2 regions of the Chitinophaga sp. 22620 genome follow, and region 2 is predicted to be linked to the other one. Evidence: riboswitches for the same ligand, from Rfam matches in the RefSeq annotation. Region 2 holds a riboswitch; the other holds the start of a gene.
The links. A riboswitch is a leader RNA that binds a small molecule or an ion and turns the genes downstream of it on or off. The one in region 2 is predicted to bind cobalamin.
Positions count from the first base shown of each region.

Region 1: another riboswitch for cobalamin. It lies ahead of ACTJIK_RS09210 (ribonucleoside-diphosphate reductase small subunit); the one in region 2 lies ahead of ACTJIK_RS04750 (TonB-dependent receptor plug domain-containing protein).

Region 1 covers NZ_JBQEMV010000001.1:2,240,479-2,245,379, forward strand. Annotated here, with positions in the region: gene ACTJIK_RS09205 (ribonucleoside-diphosphate reductase subunit alpha) at 1-1,407, opposite strand, end outside; gene ACTJIK_RS09210 (ribonucleoside-diphosphate reductase small subunit) at 1,465-2,436, opposite strand; cobalamin riboswitch at 2,574-2,772, opposite strand; gene ACTJIK_RS09215 (hypothetical protein) at 3,096-4,649, opposite strand; gene leuC (3-isopropylmalate dehydratase large subunit) at 4,809-4,901, shown strand, end outside.
Region 2 covers NZ_JBQEMV010000001.1:1,109,956-1,114,856, forward strand. Annotated here, with positions in the region: gene ACTJIK_RS04740 (ABC transporter substrate-binding protein) at 1-21, opposite strand, end outside; gene ACTJIK_RS04745 (DUF6580 family putative transport protein) at 82-678, opposite strand; gene ACTJIK_RS04750 (TonB-dependent receptor plug domain-containing protein) at 697-2,604, opposite strand; cobalamin riboswitch at 2,658-2,877, opposite strand; gene ACTJIK_RS04755 (APC family permease) at 2,925-4,250, shown strand; gene ACTJIK_RS04760 (trans-sulfuration enzyme family protein) at 4,276-4,901, shown strand, end outside.

The DNA of each region.
Region 1 (4,901 bases), 1.1 Mb from region 2:
AGTTACTTCGAAGAGCTTCTGGTGGTCGAATTTGCCGTCTATCACGAAGCGCGGTAGCGCCAGCGATGCGAGGTTACATACGGCCACTTCTTCGGGAGACGTATATTCGATGATCTCTGTGCAGAGGTTGGAACTTTTGATGGTGCCCAGGTTCTGCTGGTTGGATTTGCGGTTGGCGGAATCTTTATACAGCAGGTAGGGGGTACCGGTCTCGATCTGTGCGTCCAGGATGGCGAACCAGAGGTCCTGCGCTTTTACGGTTTTGCGCTGGCGGCCTTCGGCTTCATATTTTTCGTACAGTTTTTCGAATTCTTCACCCCAGCAATCTGCCAGCCCGGGTGCTTCGTGGGGGCAGAACAGGCTCCATTCGCCATTGCTTTCCACGCGTTTCATGAACAGGTCGGGCATCCAGAGGGCGTAGAAGAGGTCGCGGGCGCGCATTTCTTCTTTACCGTGGTTCTTGCGCAGGTCCAGGAACTCGAACACGTCGGCGTGCCAGGGCTCCAGGTAAATGGCGAACGCGCCTTTGCGTTTGCCGCCGCCCTGGTCCACATAACGCGCGGTGTCGTTGAACACGCGCAGCATGGGGATGATGCCGTTGGAAGTGCCGTTGGTGCCGCTGATGTATGAACCGGTAGCGCGGATGTTATGAATGCTGAGACCGATGCCGCCTGCGCTCTGGGAGATCTTGGCGGTCTGTTTCAGGGTGTCGTAGATACCGTCGATGCTGTCTCCCTGCATGGTCAGCAAAAAGCAGCTGCTCATCTGGGGTTTGGGCGTACCGGCGTTGAAGAGGGTGGGCGTGGCGTGGGTGAACCAGCGCTCGCTCATCAGGTTGTATGTTTTGATGGCGGAGTCGATATCCTCTTTGTGGATACCAACGGCTACGCGCATGAACATGTGCTGGGGGCGTTCGGCGATCTTGCCGTCGATCTTCAGCAGGTAAGAGCGTTCCAGCGTTTTGAAACCGAAATAATCGAAAGCGAAGTCGCGGTCGTAAATGATAGTGGAATCCAGGATGTCTGCATTCTTGCGGATCACGTCCCATACTTCATCGCTCAGCAGGCCGGCGGGTTTGCCGGTCTTCGGGTCGATGTATTCGTAAAGTTTCTTCATCGTCTGGGAAAACGACTTCACGGTATTTTTATGCAGGTTGCTCACCGCGATGCGGGAAGCGAGCTGCGCATAGTCCGGGTGCTTGGTGGTGAGGGAAGCGGCGGTTTCCGCAGCCAGGTTGTCCAGCTCGGTGGTGGTAACGCCGTCGTACAGGCCCTGGATCACTTTCTTCGCTACGTCTATCGAATCTACATATTCCGGCGCCAATCCGTAACACAGCTTTTCTACTCTTGCCGTAATCTTGTCAAATTTGACAGATTCCTTCCTTCCGTCTCTTTTTATAACGAACATAGTGTGATGAATTTAACTGGGTGAGTAAATATATTGTTAGGTGTATTGTTGTTGAGTCTAAAAGTCTTCGTCCAGGCTGAAAGTCTGCGTCTCTTTATTTCCCATTACGCCGGATTTCTGGTAATCGCCCACGCGTTTTTCGAAGAAGTTGGTTTTGCCCTGCAGCGAGATCATTTCCATGAAATCGAAGGGGTTGGTGCTGTTGAACATTTTGCTGCAACCCAGCGCCTGCAGCCAGCGGTCTGCCACAAACTCGATGTATTGTTTCATCAGGTCCGCATTCATGCCGATGAGGGCGGCGGGCAATGCGTCTGTGATGAATTCTTTTTCGATGGACACGGCGTCGCCGATGATCTCATGCACTTCTTTTTCGCTGAGCTTGCCGTTCAGCATGCTGTACAGCAGGCAGGCAAACTCGCAGTGCAGCCCTTCGTCGCGGCTGATAAGCTCGTTGGAGAAGGTGAGGCCGGGCATGAGGCCGCGTTTTTTCAGCCAGAAAATGGAGCAGAAGCTGCCACTGAAGAAGATGCCTTCCACTGCCGCAAACGCCACGAGACGCTGTGCGAAGGTGCCGCCTTCGATCCAGCGAAGGGCCCATTCTGCTTTTTTTCTCACCGCGGGAACGGTGTCGATGGCGTGGAAAAGGCGGTCTTTCTCCACCGGGTCTTTCACATACGTATCGATCAGCAAAGCATAAGTTTCGGAGTGGATGTTTTCCATCATGATCTGGAAGCCGTAGAAACAACGCGCTTCGGGTATCTGTACTTCGCTCATGAAGTTCACCGCCAGATTCTCGTTCACAATCCCGTCAGACGCCGCAAAAAAGGCCAGTACATGCGAAATGAAGTGGCGCTCGCCATCGTTCAGCTTCGCCCAGTCCGCCAGGTCACCGCTGAGGTCGATCTCTTCAGCGGTCCAGAAGCTGGCTTCATGGCGTTTGTATTGTTCCCAGATAGCGGGGTAATTGATCGGCAGCAGCACGAACCTGTCCTTGTTGTCTTTCAATAAGATCTCATTCTCGTTACTCATTAGTAATTTTTTATACGGTTAACTATCCATAGTTAAGTTCATTGCGATTCGCGGAGTGGGGAGACGGGAGCGCGTTATCCTAAGAGGAGGTACATCCTGGGGTCGGGCTCGCCATAACCTTATTTCGCGAAGGTTTTGACAATTACGTTGTTCTGGCAGGTCTCCTGGCTTTCCCTTGCCGGGCGCGCCTTCCCGTCCCTTCCGGAACAGTGGCGTATCTAAAAGCATCCGGCATATAGGGGATCACAGTAGCGCGTCTGCTCGTGAATTCCACACGATTCCCTATTAATTCTCCACGTTTAAGAAACGTTTGAAGCCAGCACAACGAAGTCAAGAACTGTTGCAAATGTAATGATCTAACTACCCCGTCAAAGTGATAAGTTTCCCCCATATGTGGATAAAGAATGTGGACTTTTTGGGATCGCAGAAGGGGCGTACAATTCAAGTTATTCACATCTAAAAGCAGGTAATTGGTATGATAGAAAAACAGAATGTATTGGAAATCTGGCACATATTAGAACACACTAAATGTGTGGCGAAAATTGCCCTGAAATACAAGCGTTTGAAAAATGCCGCGCTCCACGAAAAAACGCCGGGAATGTGCATCTCCCGGCGTCCTGGTATTAAGCCTGCGTTGTCTTTTTGTTAATGGGCATTAACTAAATGCGCGGCACCTTGTTGATAAACTTCTTCCTGATCACATCCTGCACAGGTACCCCGTCTATCTTGCTTTCCAGCCAGCTCACAATGTCCAGGTACAGGTAGCTCCTGCGCTCGTAAGGATTTTTCGCGATCACTTCCAGCCTGCCTTTCAGATCTTTGAACGCCGTGCGTAAAGCCTTGGGGTTGGCGTACATATTCTTGCGCAGGAATTTCAGGATCTCTTCCATCACCAGGCTCAGGTCTTTGTTCTTCGCAATGAAGTGATACACGGATTTGATCAGGTATTCCACCAGGCTGTAGTTCTCCAGCTCGTAATGCGCGATCAGGTGAAGGATGCGCGCGAAACATTGTATGTCCGCCCGCAGGTTGCCTATCCGCAGCTGGATGATCTTGTTCAGGTAAACGATCGCATTGTTATTGTCGCCGCTTCCGAAATAAAGGCAGGCGATCTTGTAATAAAATACCAGCACGCGGTGCTGGTCCACCGTGAGCTGGTGCTCTGATATCTTGCACTCCACTTCGCCCACCAGCTTCAGCCCCTCGGAAAAAGTGCCGTCCAGGAAGTGCCGGTTGATCTTCCCGGTATAGAGGTACACGAACGCGGACGTACGTGTGTTCTCATTCATGCTCTCTTCTTTATCGGTAATGAACTGTTCCATTTCCGACAGCACCTCGGTGAATTTATCGTGGTTCATCGTGTGGAAATGCGCCGTGAGCAGGTTGTGCATCGCTTTGATGTACAGGTCCACATCGGTATCGCGCAGGCCGGGATATTCGGTGAACAGGTCCACCCACTTCTGGGTATACCGGTAATACATCACGAAATCCTGCAGGATATAGTAGTACCAGCAGTAAGCCTGGTAAAGGTAAATGCGTTCATAAAAGCTCATGCTGCCCTGCTGCACGGCCGGCAGGTTGGCCTCGAAGAAGGACTTCAGCATCAGCGAATCCTTCTCATCGCGCGCATGCCCCAGCTTGAGGTACATGCCGTACATCCTTAGCGCCAGGGTGCTCAGCTTGCTTACATTGTTCAGTTGCTCGTTGATGATCCGGCTTTCGTCGCTCAGCTCTTCCGCCCGGTTGTCCAGGCTGCGGGTAATGTGCCTGCTTTCGATGAGCTTTTCAAATTCCACGATCTCGAAATACAGCATCACTTCCTCCTGCTCCCGCGCGCTGGTTTTGGCCTTAGCCAGTATCTTGAGGCTCTGGTTGTACAGCCCCTTGTTGTACAGCACCCGGGCATAGTCCAGCTGCTCCCGCAGCTCTATCAGGGGATCTTTTGTTTTATATAACAGCCGTAAGGTGGTGAGAAGATGTTTGTACAGGTGGGCCTTTACATTGCTCAACTGCTGTTTCCTGATGTCCGGAACCCGCTTCAGTATCTGCTCTTCGTCGTATTCCTTCATTTTGTCCAGTGTGTTGAACAATTGTATGAAAAGCACGTCTTCTTTCGTATTATCCCGGTTGAAGGCAAGCTGGAAGTTCCTCTTTTCAGCTTTTGTGAGCGTTTTTATTAATATGAACAAGGCATCATTCTGCGTGTTGGGCATCGTTGTTACTGGATTGTAAATTATTGACCTTCAATAGGTTAATAGTTATATATCGCCTTTGCGAATCGTAATAATGACAAATTTAACGATCTGTGGTTTAAATGTGTCAATTAGATTTGAAGGAGTAAATAGGAAGGAAAGCAAATTTAAGGAGAAAATATGGGGAAAACATTATTTGACAAGATCTGGGACAGCCATATCGTAACCAGCAGGCCGGGGTTCCCGGATGCGGTGTACATCAACACCCATTTC
Region 2 (4,901 bases):
AAGGAAAGAAGAAGCGGTCATGGTAAGCGGTTTGATGAATAAAAAGAAAGGCCGGCCAGGCAGCCGGCCCTTTAGTGATATTTAACGTACAGCCAGCGCCGGTATCTTTCTTTCCATCCAGGCGAACAGTCCGAAGAAAATGCCGCTGAATACGAGATTGCTCAGCAGGGTGTTCTTCAGGAAAGGCAGCCCGAGGGTGTAACACCTGATAAGGCCGGAAAGGTCACGGGTAAACGGTTTGCCAGTGGTAATGTCGATATTGAAATCGCTCATGAACGTACCGAAATCAGCGAACAGCCAGTGGATAACGGCTGCCAGCACGCTGGCCAGCACAATATTGCCCACGCTGATCTTTTTGATCACGAGCTGACCGATCAGCACGCTGGCGGCAAAACCGATATAGATCCAGTACCAGCCGCTGAACATAAAGCCGTTGGAATAGGCTTTGTATACCGTTTGCATCATGATCACGTCGCTGAGGAAAAGCGTGAGCAGGGGAAATACATATCCTTTCCATTTATCCGCAAAACATGCCCCGCCAAACAGCGCCATGGCGCCTACCGGCGAGAAATTGGAAAAAGGCGTGATATTGCCCGCGGCGGTGATGCGCAGCACGCCTGCCACGATGATGAACAGCAGCAGAACGAAGAAGCGGGGCTGTAGGTTCCTGATTGACATCTGTTGTGAATTTATTGATTACAGTGAAAAGGATATCCCGGCGGCCATGTTGAAGCCTAACACCGAGTAGCCATAAATTTCCCAGTATTTTTTGTTATTGGTGATATTATTTGCGTTGAAGAAAATGTTGGCCTTTGGCGAAAAACGGTATTCAACATAAGCGTCCAGCAGGGTGTACGCCTCCAGTGGCTTGTTTTCCATGGGCTGCGGGAACGGCGGATAATACAGGTCGTAGCGGCTGCCGGTGTGGCGGAGGGTGCTGCTTACAAACAGGTGTTTGGTGACCTGGTAACCTACATTCAGCGTGCCGGTATGGTTGGGGCGGCGCACCAGGTTGCTGTAGGTGGTGTCTTTGCCGGGAGAGGCCTGGGTGGTCACCTCTCCGTCCACATAAGCGTAAGATACTTTTACGTTCAGGCCTTTGGCAGGCTGTACGGCCAGTTCCACTTCAAGACCTTTATCGTTCTGTTTATTGAAGTTCACGTATTTGTTGTTGATGTACGCGATCACGTCTTTCATATCCCGTTTGAACACTACCGCGCGCAGGTCGATCTTGCCGTTCCATAGGAAGGTCTGTGCGCCGGCTTCGTAGCTGGTGGCGTGTTCCGGCTTCAGGTCTTCGCTGCCCCAGATGCTGTACAACGCTGTCAGGGTGGGAGCTTTGAAACCGGAAGCAATGCTGGCGAATATTTTCAGCTTGTCGGAAATAAGGTAGGAGGGGTTGATGGTGTAGGTGAAGTTGTTGCCGTATTTGGAATGCAGCGTATAACGTCCGCCCAGCTCGAAGCTGAAACCGTGCAGGTTTTTGATGAACAGCGCGGCGTAAGGGCTGGTGTTGTACTGGTCGCGGATGCCGTACGGGTTGCGGAAGTTCACGGTATCGATCATTTCTGCTTTGCGGTACTCCACGCCGGCAAGGGCTTGCAGCCAGTGGTTGATGTCATAGTTGGCGTACAGCTCGCCGAAGTACGAACGGCCGTCGAGGTTGGTTACGCCCCAGGCGCTTTCGTCGCGGCGGGTTACTTTCTGGTAGGCGAAGTTGGCGTGTACCTGTCCTTTCCCGTTGAGGTCATAATCACCGCGGATGCCGGTATGGATGAGGTCAGACTGGTTGTTGTTCACCTGCGCGTCCTGGAAAGGGCCGCCGTCGTAGCGGCTTTTGTAGTCGCTGTAAAAGAGGAATGGGCGCAGTTTCAGCTGCTCTGTAGCCTGTATGCCTACGCTGGCCATAAAGGCGTTCTGCCGGATGCCGTCGCGGTCGAAGGTGGGTTCTTTGATGGTATCGAAAGGCGCGGCTTCGGAGATACCGTCTGTTACATAATGGGTGAAGCTCACGTTGTAATCCACGTTATCCTGCTGCCCGCGCAGGCCCAGGGAGCCTTTCAGGCTGCGGTTGCTTCCCCATACGAGGTCGCCGTAAGCGCTCACGGGTTTGCCCCCGCCTTTTTTGGTGATGATGTTCACCACGCCGGCGATCGCATCCGCCCCATACAGGGTGCTTTGCGTGCCGCGCAGTATCTCGATGCGCTCTACCTGGTCCACAGGCAGCAGACGGAGGTCGATGGCGCTGCCGGTAAGGCCGGTGGCGTCCGCCACGGGAATACCGTCCATGAGGATGGGGGTGTATTGGCTGGTGGCGCCGCGGAAATACAACTCCCTGTTCTTGCCGGGGTTGGAGCCCACACCGTTGATCACGATGCCGGCCTGTTCGTTCAATACGTCGGCTACCGTGCGGCCTGCGCTCCGGGAAAGCTGCTGGCTGGTGATCACGGTGAGCACTTTACCGGTTTCGCTTTGTTTTTTAGCGAATTTGGTGGCAGTCACCACAAAAGTGTTGAGCTGGGAAACCTGCGCGGAATCTTGCGCGGAAGCTGCATAGCATATAGCCAGCAAGCCGAAAGTAAGCACTGAGCTTTTCTTTTTCATGTACGTCTATAAATTGAATAAGTGCAACATGCTCTCTGCTTTCACCCGAAGCAGGGAATGGAAGGTATGCGGCAGGTCTTCTGGCTCACCCGCTTCCCGGAGGTACCTTCCCGCTCCTTTGTCGGAACAGTGGTTGGAGGATTTCCGGAAAACATCGCGCTGCATGGGATGCAGGCGGCGGGTTTACAGCTACGGGGATAGCTCCGGATTTACACCGGATTCCCTATTAATGCCCGATCAAGATCAGGGGCAACCGTTTACCGGGGGCAAACCTACGGATATTTTATGTAAATAATCGGTTAATCGGTTATCTTGTAGTTATGAGCATTAAACCAAAGCTTGGCCCGTTCGACCTCACTATGATCGTAGTGGGGCTGGTCATAGGGATGGGGATTTTCAGGACGCCTGTGAGCGTAGCACGGGAAACCGGCACTCCTTTGTTGTTCTTTATGGTATGGGTGCTGGGAGGACTGGTAACCCTTTGCGGGGCGCTCACTTATGCGGAGATCGGCAGCCGCTTTCCCGTGGCGGGCGGGTTCTATAAAGTGCTGTCTTACGGTTTCCATCCCGCTTATTCCTTTATGATCAACTGGACGCTCCTGATATCGAACGCCGCATCTATCGCGGCCGTTTGTATCGTGGGCGCTGAATATATCGGCCCCGTGCTGCTTCCCGAAACCATCCAGCACGAAGGCGGCCGCAAGGCCATCGCGATCGGGGCCGTGCTGGTGCTGTACCTGATCAACCTGTCGGGCATCCGGATGAGCGCCAGCTGGCAGAATGTGCTGACAGTGTTTAAGATCACGCTGGTATTGCTGCTGTGCCTTGCCGCTTTCAGCAACAACGTGGCGCCGCCGCAAACGGCGGCGTCCGTGTCTACGCCGCATGGCTGGGCATACATCTTCGGCGCCGCGCTGGTGCCGGTTTTTTTTACCTACGGCGGTTACCAGCAAACCATCAATTTCGGCAGCGATGTAAGGGAACCATCGAAGAACATGCCGAAAGCCATCATGCTGGGCATCGGGATCATCCTGCTGCTTTACATCACGGTGAATTACGCTTATGTGAAAGTGATCGGCTTCGAGCAGCTGAAAACCACCGATGCGCTGGCGGCGCGGATGGCGGGTGCGTTCTTCGGGGAATATGGATTCAAGGTCACGAGCGTGCTGCTGTTCATGTCCGTGCTGGGATACGCGAACGTGAACCTGATGTCGAACCCGAGGATGTATTACGCCATGGCGGAAGACGGCGTGTTGCCGGGCATCTTCAAGCGGGTGAACAGCAAAACGCAGGTGCAGGAAGTGGCATTGACCGTATTCGCCGCATTGGTGATCGGTTTGCTGTATTTCCTCAGCAATTTCGATACGATCATCCGTTACGTCATGCTGTTCGATTCTATCGGGCTGGCCTCGGCGGCGGCCACTATCTTTGTGTTAAGGAAAAAGACGGCGCACCTGGACGGGCAGGGCATCTACAAAATGAAGCTCTATCCCTTTCTTCCCGCGTTTTTTATTACGGTATATCTTTTCGTAACGGTCAATATTTTTATAAACGACCTGGGCCAGGCGCTGGGCGGCATGGTGTGGTTTGTGGCAGGCCTGCCGATCTACATTTTTATGCGGTATGTGGTGCGGAAAAAAACCTGAACCCTGGAGAGCAATAATCTGAACTATGGATCTATCTTATATTATCAATCAGTTAGGGGAAGACCGGGAGCTCTATTTCAACGCCATCGCCCCGCCCATTATGCAAACGAGCAATTTTGCATTCGATACCGTAGCGGATATGCGGGCGCTGTTGCAGGATGAGTATAAAGGTTTTCTTTACAGCAGGGGCAATAATCCAACGGTAGACATCCTCCGGAAAAAGCTGGCGGCGCTGGATGGCGCGGAAGACGCGCTCGTGTTCGGCAGCGGGGCGGCGGCTATTTTTGTAGCCGTGCTTTCGCAGGTGCAGCAGGGCGATCACGTGGTTTGCGTGAAAGACCCGTACAACTGGGCCCGCCAGATCATGGAAAATATCCTTCCACGCTTCGGTGTGCAAACCACTTTTGTAGATGGAGCATGCACAGATAATTTTGAAAAAGCCATCCAACCCAATACCCGCCTCATTTACCTGGAATCGCCCAATTCCTTCACCTTCGAATTGCAGGATATTGCGGCCATCACCAAACTGGCGAAAACCAAAGGCATCATCACCATCCTCGATAACAGCTACAGTACGCCCCTTTACCAGCAGCCCGCCGGGCTCGGCATCGACCTTTGCCTGCAATCGGGCACTAAGTTCATCAGCGGCCA